3 regions of the Clostridioides sp. ES-W-0016-02 genome follow, and region 1 is predicted to be linked to each of the others. Evidence: riboswitches for the same ligand, from Rfam matches in the RefSeq annotation. Region 1 holds a riboswitch; each other region holds the start of a gene.

Region 1 (3,291 bases):
CTTGATATAAATACTACCAAAAATCTAAAAAATTTTATATTTACACCAATACTCTTTGCATATTCTTCTCCTAGTAAAAAAGCATTTAGAGGTTTTATTATGAATATAGTCATCAAAAGACCTAATATCCCAACTATCATAAGTATTTCTACTTTTTCCCATGTAAATCCGGAAAAACTACCCATAGACCACATAGTAAATTCCTTCAATTTTTCATTATTTGCAAATGATTGTAATATATTTGTAATTCCACTACATACATAGCCAGTCATAATTCCTATCACCAAAAGTGTTGTTATATTTTTTACTTTGCTGGCAAATAGAATAACTATAGACATTACAATTAAAGCTCCTACAAATGCTGCTATAAATATACTCATTGAATTTATACTTTCAAATCCTAATGTATATCCTCCTAAAATCATAAGTGCTACTGATAAAGTCGCTCCTGAAGACACCCCTAATATATATGGTTCAACTATTGGGTTTTTAAAAAATATCTGTAGTAAAATACCAGATACTGCTAAACATGCACCTCCCACCATAGTTGCAAGGACTCTAGGAATCCTTATATTATAAATTATTTTATAGTGTTCTGTACTATCCATTCCTCTTAATACAACATCTATTATTTCTTTAAATTCGATTTTTACAGAACCAAATGCTACACATATCAAAAAAGTAAGTATTATACCTACAATTAAGATTATAAATATAGTAGTATTTTTAATTCTGTTTTTATTGGTAAAGTCCATCTATATACTCCTCTTAATAAAACTAGATTAACTCAAATTTATAAAGTTTTCTTGTTAATTTAATCTTATTTATTATTTATCATAATTTATATAATGCTTAATCTTTTCACCTGTAGTACCTGGGTGAAATATTTCAACTAAATCCACTATTAATTCATCTGTCTTATCCACTGATTGATAATAATCCGGAGCAAACACCCATAAATTTCCATTTTTGACAACATCTAAATCAGATAACACTGGTGCACTAGATTTTATAGACTCTAAATTTGGTGCATAATCTGAACTTGATGAATATACAAATATATCTGCATCTTTTGCCACTTCATGTAATTGCTCAATACTTACTCGCCCTTCATTTGAATCGATTGAAGCACAAGCATTTATTCCACCTGCCATGTTTATCATATTATCTACATATGAATTTTTAGGTGCTATATAAGCATTACCTTCATATACAGATGCCCATACAACTTTAGGTTTACTTTTGTTTTTTATTTTTTTACTAACCTCTTCTATTTTTTGTACTGTTTTATCTAATTCACTAGCAGCTGTATCCTCTTTATCATAAAATGCAGCTATCAAGCTTGTCCACTCCATTCTTCCAAATGGATTTTGTTCCTTATATTCATTATCTACAACATAGTTAAGTCCCAATTCTTCTAATTTATCTATAAATTTTGTATCCGCTTCTGATAAACCACTACTCACTATAGTCAAGTCAGGATTTAAGTCTACTATTTTTTCATAATCTGGTGCTAAATTTGAACCAACATAATGTATCTTCCCATCCTTCATTAAATTTTTAATTTCTTTGATAGTCCAATATTGTTCTTCTGTTGTTACTGCTTTTATACTATCTAACTCACCTATTGTCCTTAAAGAACAAGCTTGTGTTGTAGATGCTATCAATACATTATCCACAGGTGTTCTAACTATATTTGCATTCTTGTATTTTTCAGGTATTTTTATCTTTTTAGGAATCAAAATTAGTTCTCTATTATCTCCATCAACAACCTTTTTAATTCCATCTTCTAAATTCTCAACACTAAATCCACTTGCATATTTTAATTCTAATTTTTTCCCATTACTAACTTGTTCATTAGTTTTGTCTTTTTTGCTACAACCTACAATACCTCCTGCCAAAAAAATTACCATTACAACTAAAAAAAACTGCTTTAAAACATTTGACTTGAATTTCATCACTTTCACTCCATTATTTTATTTTTTATGAGTGGCTACACATATTTTAAAAAAATATTTTACTAAAATTAATTTTATAAATATAGCTTTTTAGCAAAATAAAAAACCTCTCCTAAATTAGCAAGGAGAAGCTTCTATATCAATTTTATAAAAAATGAATTGATATCTCATTTTATTATAAACTACAATCTCCACCCTAAATTGTATTTATGTAATACTGGGCAGGTCTCCTGACTCACGGCCTGTCCTCCATCAACCTTCCCAAAATTATTATGAATCTCAGTGGATTTGATTTTGTATCCGTATACAGTAGCGGGGGCTGTAGTGAATTTACATCACTTTCCCTATTAAACTAAAATAGTACCCTAGTATTATTTACATTTAATTTTTCATTAAGATAATTGTAGTTTATTGTTAATTACTTTGCAAGGTTGATTTAATATATCCACTCAAAAAGAGGGCTTAAAATGACTATAAAAATCAATCTAAAACCCTCTTTATCTTCTTAGTTTATATTTAATTCATCCATCAAAGTTTTAATTTTACATACTTGATTTTCATCTGGTTTTATAAATGGAGCAGTTACGTAGTCACTTATTTCTAATCCTCTAATATTCATAGCTTTCTTCATTGCTGGTATAAATGGATTTGTTATTAAATAAAAATCCATTGCTTTATTAATATATTTTTGAATTTCGATAACTTTATCCATATCCTTATTATTATAAGCTTCAGCCCATTTAGAACATACTTCTGGAATTAGATTTGATAATCCTCCTATACATCCTGCTCCTCCAGACATTAAGTTGTGTATAAAATTTTCATCATATCCACTGTATATCTTAAAGTTTGGGAACTCTGTTTTCATAGTATTTATTAAATCTCTAGTATGTCCCATTAAAGTTACTGTATCTTTATATCCAACTATGTTTTCATGCTTTCTTGCAAGCTTTAATGTAAGTTCTGGACTTAAATCATAACCAGTTCTATCTGGATAATTATATAGGTATATTTCAGCATCTGTGTTCTCAGCTATCTTACTATAAAAAAGTTCAATACTATCATCATCAAGCGAGAAATAATAAGGACTTATTATCATAACTCCATCTGCTCCACTATTATGTGCATAATTTGAAAGTTCTATAGACTCATCTGCACACATACGACTTGTACCTATAAACACTTTAACCCTCTTATCGACATGATTAACCACTAAATCTATAAGTTCTTTTTGCATATCCATAGACATATTAAAGAACTCTCCAGTACTTCCCATTATAACTAGACCATCTACTCCCCCATCTATAAGGTAATCATATACTTTTTTGTTTCC
Region 2 (3,291 bases), 1.1 Mb from region 1:
GTTATATATTTAACTTATTTTGAATATATATTGAATAGTGAAGAAAATAATTCTACATATGATGAAAACAATGTAAAAAATGTTGAAGTAAACTTTGATACGTTTGCTGATTTTATGTATGAAGAACTATATAGCGATGAAGATGAAAATATCGTTGAAAGTGATATAGATTCAATCTCCTCATCAATGCTTATAGAGGGAGTAGGAGACTTTGACAATTCTCAAGCTAACAATTCAGCAGATAGAGTTATATATGTTGATGAAGAGACTGTAAATAAAATATACACTAAAATAGAACATTACTATGGGAAAACTTATTTAAGTAAGGGTGAAATTAAAAAGCTTGAAACACAAAATTGTAGAAACGTACATGAAGGATGTAGAATTCACTTCACAGATGGTGTTCTTAGAAGTGAATGTAATAATGTTTTTCAGCTAAAATATGTGACAAGACAAAAAGAAAATAATTTAGGCAAATTTAGAGAACATGCTAGGATGTATAGACAACAAATAAAGCGATTAAAAGAAAGCCTTTCTAGGATTTTAGTAGAAGAAAATGCTAAAAATAGAGTATATTCTGATTGTGGTACTATATTAGCAAATAGAGCCTGGAGAGTTGGAAGGAGTAATAATAATAAAATATTTTATAAAGATATAGAAAATGAAAAAGGAAAATATGTTATTGATATATTGTTGGATGCAAGTGGTTCTCAAAGTAGAAACCAAGGAAATGTAGCAATTCAAGCTTACATAATTGCAAATGCTTTGACGGAAGTTGGAATACCAAATAGAGTTATGGGTTTTTCTAGTTTCTTAGATTATACGATATTAAAAAGATTTAAGGATTATGATGACAGTATTAAAAATAGTGAAAACATCTTTGAATACTTCTGCGCTGGTAACAATAGAGATGGTTTAGCTATAAAATCTATATGTAGTGGTTTGATAAATAGAGATGAAGAAAATAAAATTTTGATAGTCCTTAGTGATGGAAGACCAAATGATGTAAAGATAGGAAAAAACAGTGAGAGAACTTTAAGAGGTGAAAAAGCTTATAGAGGTGTTGTTGGTTTAAGAGATACAGCTAATGAAGTAAGAAAAGCTAGGAAACAAAATATATTAGTATTAGGAGTATTTACAGGCAAAGAATCAGAACTTGAAGCTGAAAGATTAATCTATGGAAATGATTTTATATATTCAAGAGATATAACTAGATTTTCTGATGTAGTTTCAATGTATTTAAAGAAAATAATTAGGAATTAATAGATTTATAAAAAAGAATTTATATACATAAAAATATAAAAATGAATAAAATTTGTAAAAAATGTAGAAATTTTCACAGAAAAGGTATACAATGATTTATATAGAAAATGAATTAAAAATAAAGTAATATTAAAAATTAAATATATAATATTATAGGTTCTTTAAGCAAGATTAATAGGGAAGAAGGTTAAATTCCTTTACAGCCCCCGCTACTGTGATGCAGACGAAACTTTTGTTAGCCACTATGATAATATGTTTTTATATTTCATGGGAAGGAAGAGGAGTAGGATGAAGCTAAGTCAGGAGACCTGCCTAAAATATTAAAGTGATTTCTTCGGGGATGGAGAAAGTTTCTTATAATAATTATACAGATATGTTTATTTTATGTGTTTGTATTTAGATTGTCGAAAATTAGAAGCCTAGCCATCGAGTTAGGCTTTTTTATTTTGCTATAATGAAGGATACATGTATTATTCATATTTTAATTATTAGAAAGGGAGAGAGGGGATACTCAAATGAAACAAAATATCAAATTAGGGGTTATAGCTGCACTTATGTTAATAATTTTAACTCCAGTTACATCAAATGCAATGCATATAATGGAAGGTTACTTACCAGTAAAATGGTCTATAGCATGGGGAGTTATATTTATACCATTTTTCTTAGTGGGATTAAAATCAATAGGTAAAATAGTAAAGCAAGACCCTAAGAAGAAAGTTTTATTAGCTCTATGTGGAGCATTTGTCTTTGTATTATCAGCATTAAAAATACCTTCAGTAACAGGAAGTTGTTCACATCCTACTGGAGTAGGTCTTGGAGCAATAATGTTTGGACCAAGTGTAATGTTTGTTCTTGGAACTATAGTTTTAATATTCCAAGCATTATTACTAGCACATGGTGGAATAACTACTTTAGGAGCTAATGCTTTTTCAATGGCTATAATAGGGCCAATTATATCATTTTTAATATTTAAAGCATTAAAGAAAAAGGATGGAAATAATGCTATACCAGTATTTCTTGCAGCAGCAATAGGAGACTTAGCCACATATACAATAACTTCAATACAATTAGCACTGGCTTTTCCAGACCCATCTGGTGGAGTGATGGCTTCAGCAATTAAATTCTTAGGAATTTTCTTTATGACTCAAATACCAATAGCAATAGCAGAAGGTATCCTTACTGTAATTGTATATAATTTAATTACAGAAAATGGAGAAAAAAGCATACTAGAAAATAATGATAAAGGAGTTAAAGCTAATGAGTGCTAAAACAAAAACAAAAACTAACATATTATTACTTTTATTAGTAGTAGCTCTTATTATATTCCCATTACTTGTAAATTCAGGTGCTGAATATGGAGGAGCAGATGGTCAAGCTGAAAGTGAAATTACTAAGATAAATCCAAATTATGAGCCTTGGTTTAGTAGCCCATATGAGCCACCAAGTGGAGAAATAGAGAGTTTATTATTCTCTGCACAAGCAGCTTTAGGTGCAGGTGTAATAGGATACATATTAGGTATTCAAAAAGGAAAGAGAAGTTAATTATGCTTATAATTGATAAATATGCATATACAAATAGATTGAGTAAAGTAAATCCAAATAAAAAAGTAGCCATAGGAGCAATTTTTCTAATTGCTTCTATGGTAATAAAAAATGTATTTATCTTAAGTGGAATTATGATTTTAATGAGTATTTTAGTTGTTTGTGTAGCAGGGATAGATTTAAAAAATTATTTGAAATTACTTCAAATACCAATGTATTTTTTATTTCTTAGTATAGGTATAACTCTTGTAAATATATCTTTTAATAAAGTAGATTTACTATATAGTTTTCAATTTTTTAGTTTTTATATAGGAATATCAAAGGCATCTATTGACATGTCTATTCATGTGTTATTTAGAGCTATGTCTTGTTTAACTTGTGTGTATTTTTGTATACTTACAACACCTTTTAATCAGTTAATATTTTTCTTCAAAAAATTGCATTTACCAGACACCTTTGTTGAATTATCAATGTTAATATATAGAT
Region 3 (3,291 bases), 490 kb from region 1:
AGGGGATACATTTGATGCAATATACAGTTATAGAGACAAAGAGAAAATGCTTGAAATAATGAAAGACTCTCGATTAGGTACAAATTCGCTTTTAGCAATTATGTTTGTACTTTTATTAAAGATTGGATTTGTATATAGTATTATAAGCAATAATTCACTATGGGTTATAATATTCATGCCAATGATTGCAAGGTTAGGAGTAATGTTATTGACATATAAAACGGTAACACCAAGAGCAAAAGGAATGGGGAATTTATTTATAGGAAAATTGACTACAAGTATGTTAATAACAGCTATAATATATACATTATTGATAGTTAGTATTATTGCTAAATTAATATTTTTAGTGCCTAATATAGTATTGATTAAAGTATTATGCTCAGCTATAGCAGTTTTTATATTTATAACATTGTTTAAAAATCATATTTATAAAAAAATTGATGGAGTAACAGGAGATATATTAGGTTGTGGAATAGAACTTTCAGAACTTGTATATTTGATTTATATATATTTGTTAATTTTTATGTTTATTTAAAACTAAAAAGTGGTGATAATGTGATAAGATTAATATTAATAAGACATGCATTGACAATTGATAATGAAAAAGGAAGATTATCAGGTCATATAAATAGTTATATAAGTGAAGAAGGTAAATTGCAAATAAATAAAATTACAAAATATATGAGTAGTGAAAGTATAGATAAGATTTATACAACTCCATCTTCACGTACTAAAGATACAGTAGAGAAAATATCAAAGCTGAAATCAATAGAAATAGAAGAAAGAGAAAATCTAAGAGAAATTAGCTTTGGAGACTTTGAAGGAATAACTTTTGAAGAAATAAAAGTTAAGCATCCAAAAGAATTTGAAAAAATGATAGAAGAAGGTAGCAATTATAGATACCCAAATGGAGAAAGTTTGATAGATTCATATGAAAGAGTAGCAAAAGAGATTGACAATATAATTTTAGAAAATGATGACTATTTAAATAGAAAAGCAATACTTATATGTTCTCATGCAGGTACAATAAGAAACATAATAACACATTTGATTTCTGGTAGTTATAAATATCATTGGAACTTTAAAATTGATAATGCATCTATTACAATTTTGGAAGTTGATAATGGATTTACTGTAATAAATAAAATGAATTTTACTGATTTTATATAAATTAAACATTAAACGATATGTGCTTATAAACTTACTAACAAAAATAGAATATTAGATTAAAATTAGGTTCTCAATTAGATGTAAAAAGGGAAAAAGGTTAGATGCCTTTGCAGCCCCCGCTACTGTGAAACCAACGAAACTATAAATACCACTGTCAATTTGATGGGAAGGTTATAGGAGTAGGATGAAGTTAAGCCAGGATACCTGCCTAATTTAATTTAAAACATGAGGTCTTCGGGGTGAAAGATTTTTAATTGATATATATATAAAAGTCCTAGCTTTAGAAGCATTAGGACTTTTTTTATTTTATTTGTAGGTAAAATTTAACTTTAAGGAGGGGGAGAAAGTGGGTAAAAAAGTAATGTTACAGGGAACTGCATCAAATGTAGGTAAGAGCATTTTATCAGCAGGATTGTGTAGAATATTTAAACAAGATGGTCATACTGTTGCTCCTTTTAAGTCACAAAATATGGCTTTAAATTCTTTTATAACTAAAGAAGGATTGGAAATGGGGAGAGCACAAGTATTTCAAGCAGAAGCGTCAAAAATAGAGCCAATAGTAGATATGAATCCAGTCTTATTAAAACCTTCTGGAAATCATAAAAGTCAAGTGATTGTAAGGGGAAAAGTTGTAGGAGAAATGCATTCATCTGAATATCATGATTATAAGCTAGAATTGGTAGATGTATTAAAGGAAACCTTTAATAATTTAAGTTCAATGTATGACATTGTGGTTATGGAAGGTGCAGGGAGTACTGCAGAGATAAATTTAAAAGATAGAGATATATCTAATATGGGTATGGCAAAAATAGCAGATGCACCAGTAATAATAGTTGGGGATATTGATAGAGGAGGAGTATTTGCATCATTAGCAGGTACAATGCTTTTATTAGATGATGATGAGAGAAAAAGAGTCAAAGGAGTAATAATCAATAAATTTAGAGGGAAAAAGGAACTCCTACAAGATGGTTTAAAGATGCTTGAAGATATTATAAAAGTACCAGTTTTAGGTGTGGTTCCTTATATGGATATAAAAATAGAAGATGAAGATAGTGTAACAACTAGATTTAAGAAAAAAATGGATAAAAATGATATACATATAGAAATAATTAGAACTCCACATATGTCAAATTTTACAGATTTTAATATATTTGAAACACAAGAAGATGTAAGCCTTAGATATGTAGACTATGGAGAAGCTATAGGAAATCCAGATATATTGATAATACCTGGAACTAAAAGTACTATAGATGATTTAAAGTACATAAGAGAAAGTGGTCTTGAGTCACAAATTAAAAATTTACATAGTCAGGGTAAATTGATATTTGGAATATGTGGTGGGTATCAAATGCTAGGTAAAAAATTAAAAGACCCTTATCATGTTGAAAGTGAAATTGAAGAAGTAGATGGCATTGGTCTTTTAGATACAGAAACAATATTTGAAGAGGAAAAGACTACAACTCAAGTAGAAGCCACCATTATTGAATGTACTGGCGAATATATGAACAACCTTAAAGGTAAGAAAGTAAAAGGCTATGAAATACATATGGGAATTACAAATCGCAGTAATAAAGTAAGTAGCTTAGACTTAATAACAAAAAAACTAGATAAAGAAGTCAATTATACTGAAGGAAGTGTAAATAAAGAAGGTAATGTAATTGGTACTTATCTTCATGGAATATTTGATGAAATAGATTTTACAAGAGCAATTTTAAATAATATAAGAAAGAAAAAGGGATTAAAAGAATTAGAAAGTACTGTAAGTTCTTTTGATGAGTTTAAAGATAAAGAGTATGATAAATTGGCAGATTTCTTGAGAGAACATTTAGATATAGAGCAGATATATGAAATTATGAAATAAGAATGACTTTATATTTATACTTTAGGTAGGAGGTGTATTATGAAAAAGATTCTGATTGCAGGTACTAGCAGTGGAGTTGGGAAGACTACAATATCATTAGGCATAATGCAGGCTTTAGTTAAGAGAAATATGAAAGTACAGCCGTATAAAGTAGGGCCAGACTATATAGACCCTTCATATCACACATTTATAACTGGAAGACATTCTAGGAATTTGGATTCTTATATGTTAGATGATGAAAAGATAAAGCATATAGTAAA

The links. Region 1 has a riboswitch for cobalamin ahead of IC758_RS16145 (ABC transporter substrate-binding protein). Riboswitches for the same ligand answer to the same signal wherever they lie in the genome.
Region 2: it holds a riboswitch for cobalamin, as region 1 does, so the genes downstream of both, IC758_RS02225 (energy-coupling factor ABC transporter permease) here and IC758_RS16145 (ABC transporter substrate-binding protein) in region 1, are expected to answer to the same signal.
Region 3: it holds a riboswitch for cobalamin, as region 1 does, so the genes downstream of both, IC758_RS18235 (cobyric acid synthase) here and IC758_RS16145 (ABC transporter substrate-binding protein) in region 1, are expected to answer to the same signal.

Annotation. Positions count from the first base shown of each region.
Region 1 covers NZ_CP061361.1:3,460,264-3,463,554, forward strand. The annotation lists gene IC758_RS16140 (FecCD family ABC transporter permease) at 1-755, opposite strand, end outside; gene IC758_RS16145 (ABC transporter substrate-binding protein) at 828-1,958, opposite strand; cobalamin riboswitch at 2,161-2,341, opposite strand; gene IC758_RS16150 (dihydrodipicolinate synthase family protein) at 2,464-3,291, opposite strand, start outside.
Region 2 covers NZ_CP061361.1:397,893-401,183, forward strand. The annotation lists gene IC758_RS02220 (nitric oxide reductase activation-like protein) at 1-1,263, shown strand, start outside; cobalamin riboswitch at 1,401-1,594, shown strand; gene IC758_RS02225 (energy-coupling factor ABC transporter permease) at 1,779-2,531, shown strand; gene IC758_RS02230 (energy-coupling factor ABC transporter substrate-binding protein) at 2,521-2,805, shown strand; gene cbiQ (cobalt ECF transporter T component CbiQ) at 2,808-3,291, shown strand, end outside.
Region 3 covers NZ_CP061361.1:3,945,861-3,949,151, reverse strand. The annotation lists gene cobS (adenosylcobinamide-GDP ribazoletransferase) at 1-535, shown strand, start outside; gene IC758_RS18240 (histidine phosphatase family protein) at 556-1,170, shown strand; cobalamin riboswitch at 1,218-1,397, shown strand; gene IC758_RS18235 (cobyric acid synthase) at 1,517-3,031, shown strand; gene IC758_RS18230 (cobyrinate a,c-diamide synthase) at 3,071-3,291, shown strand, end outside.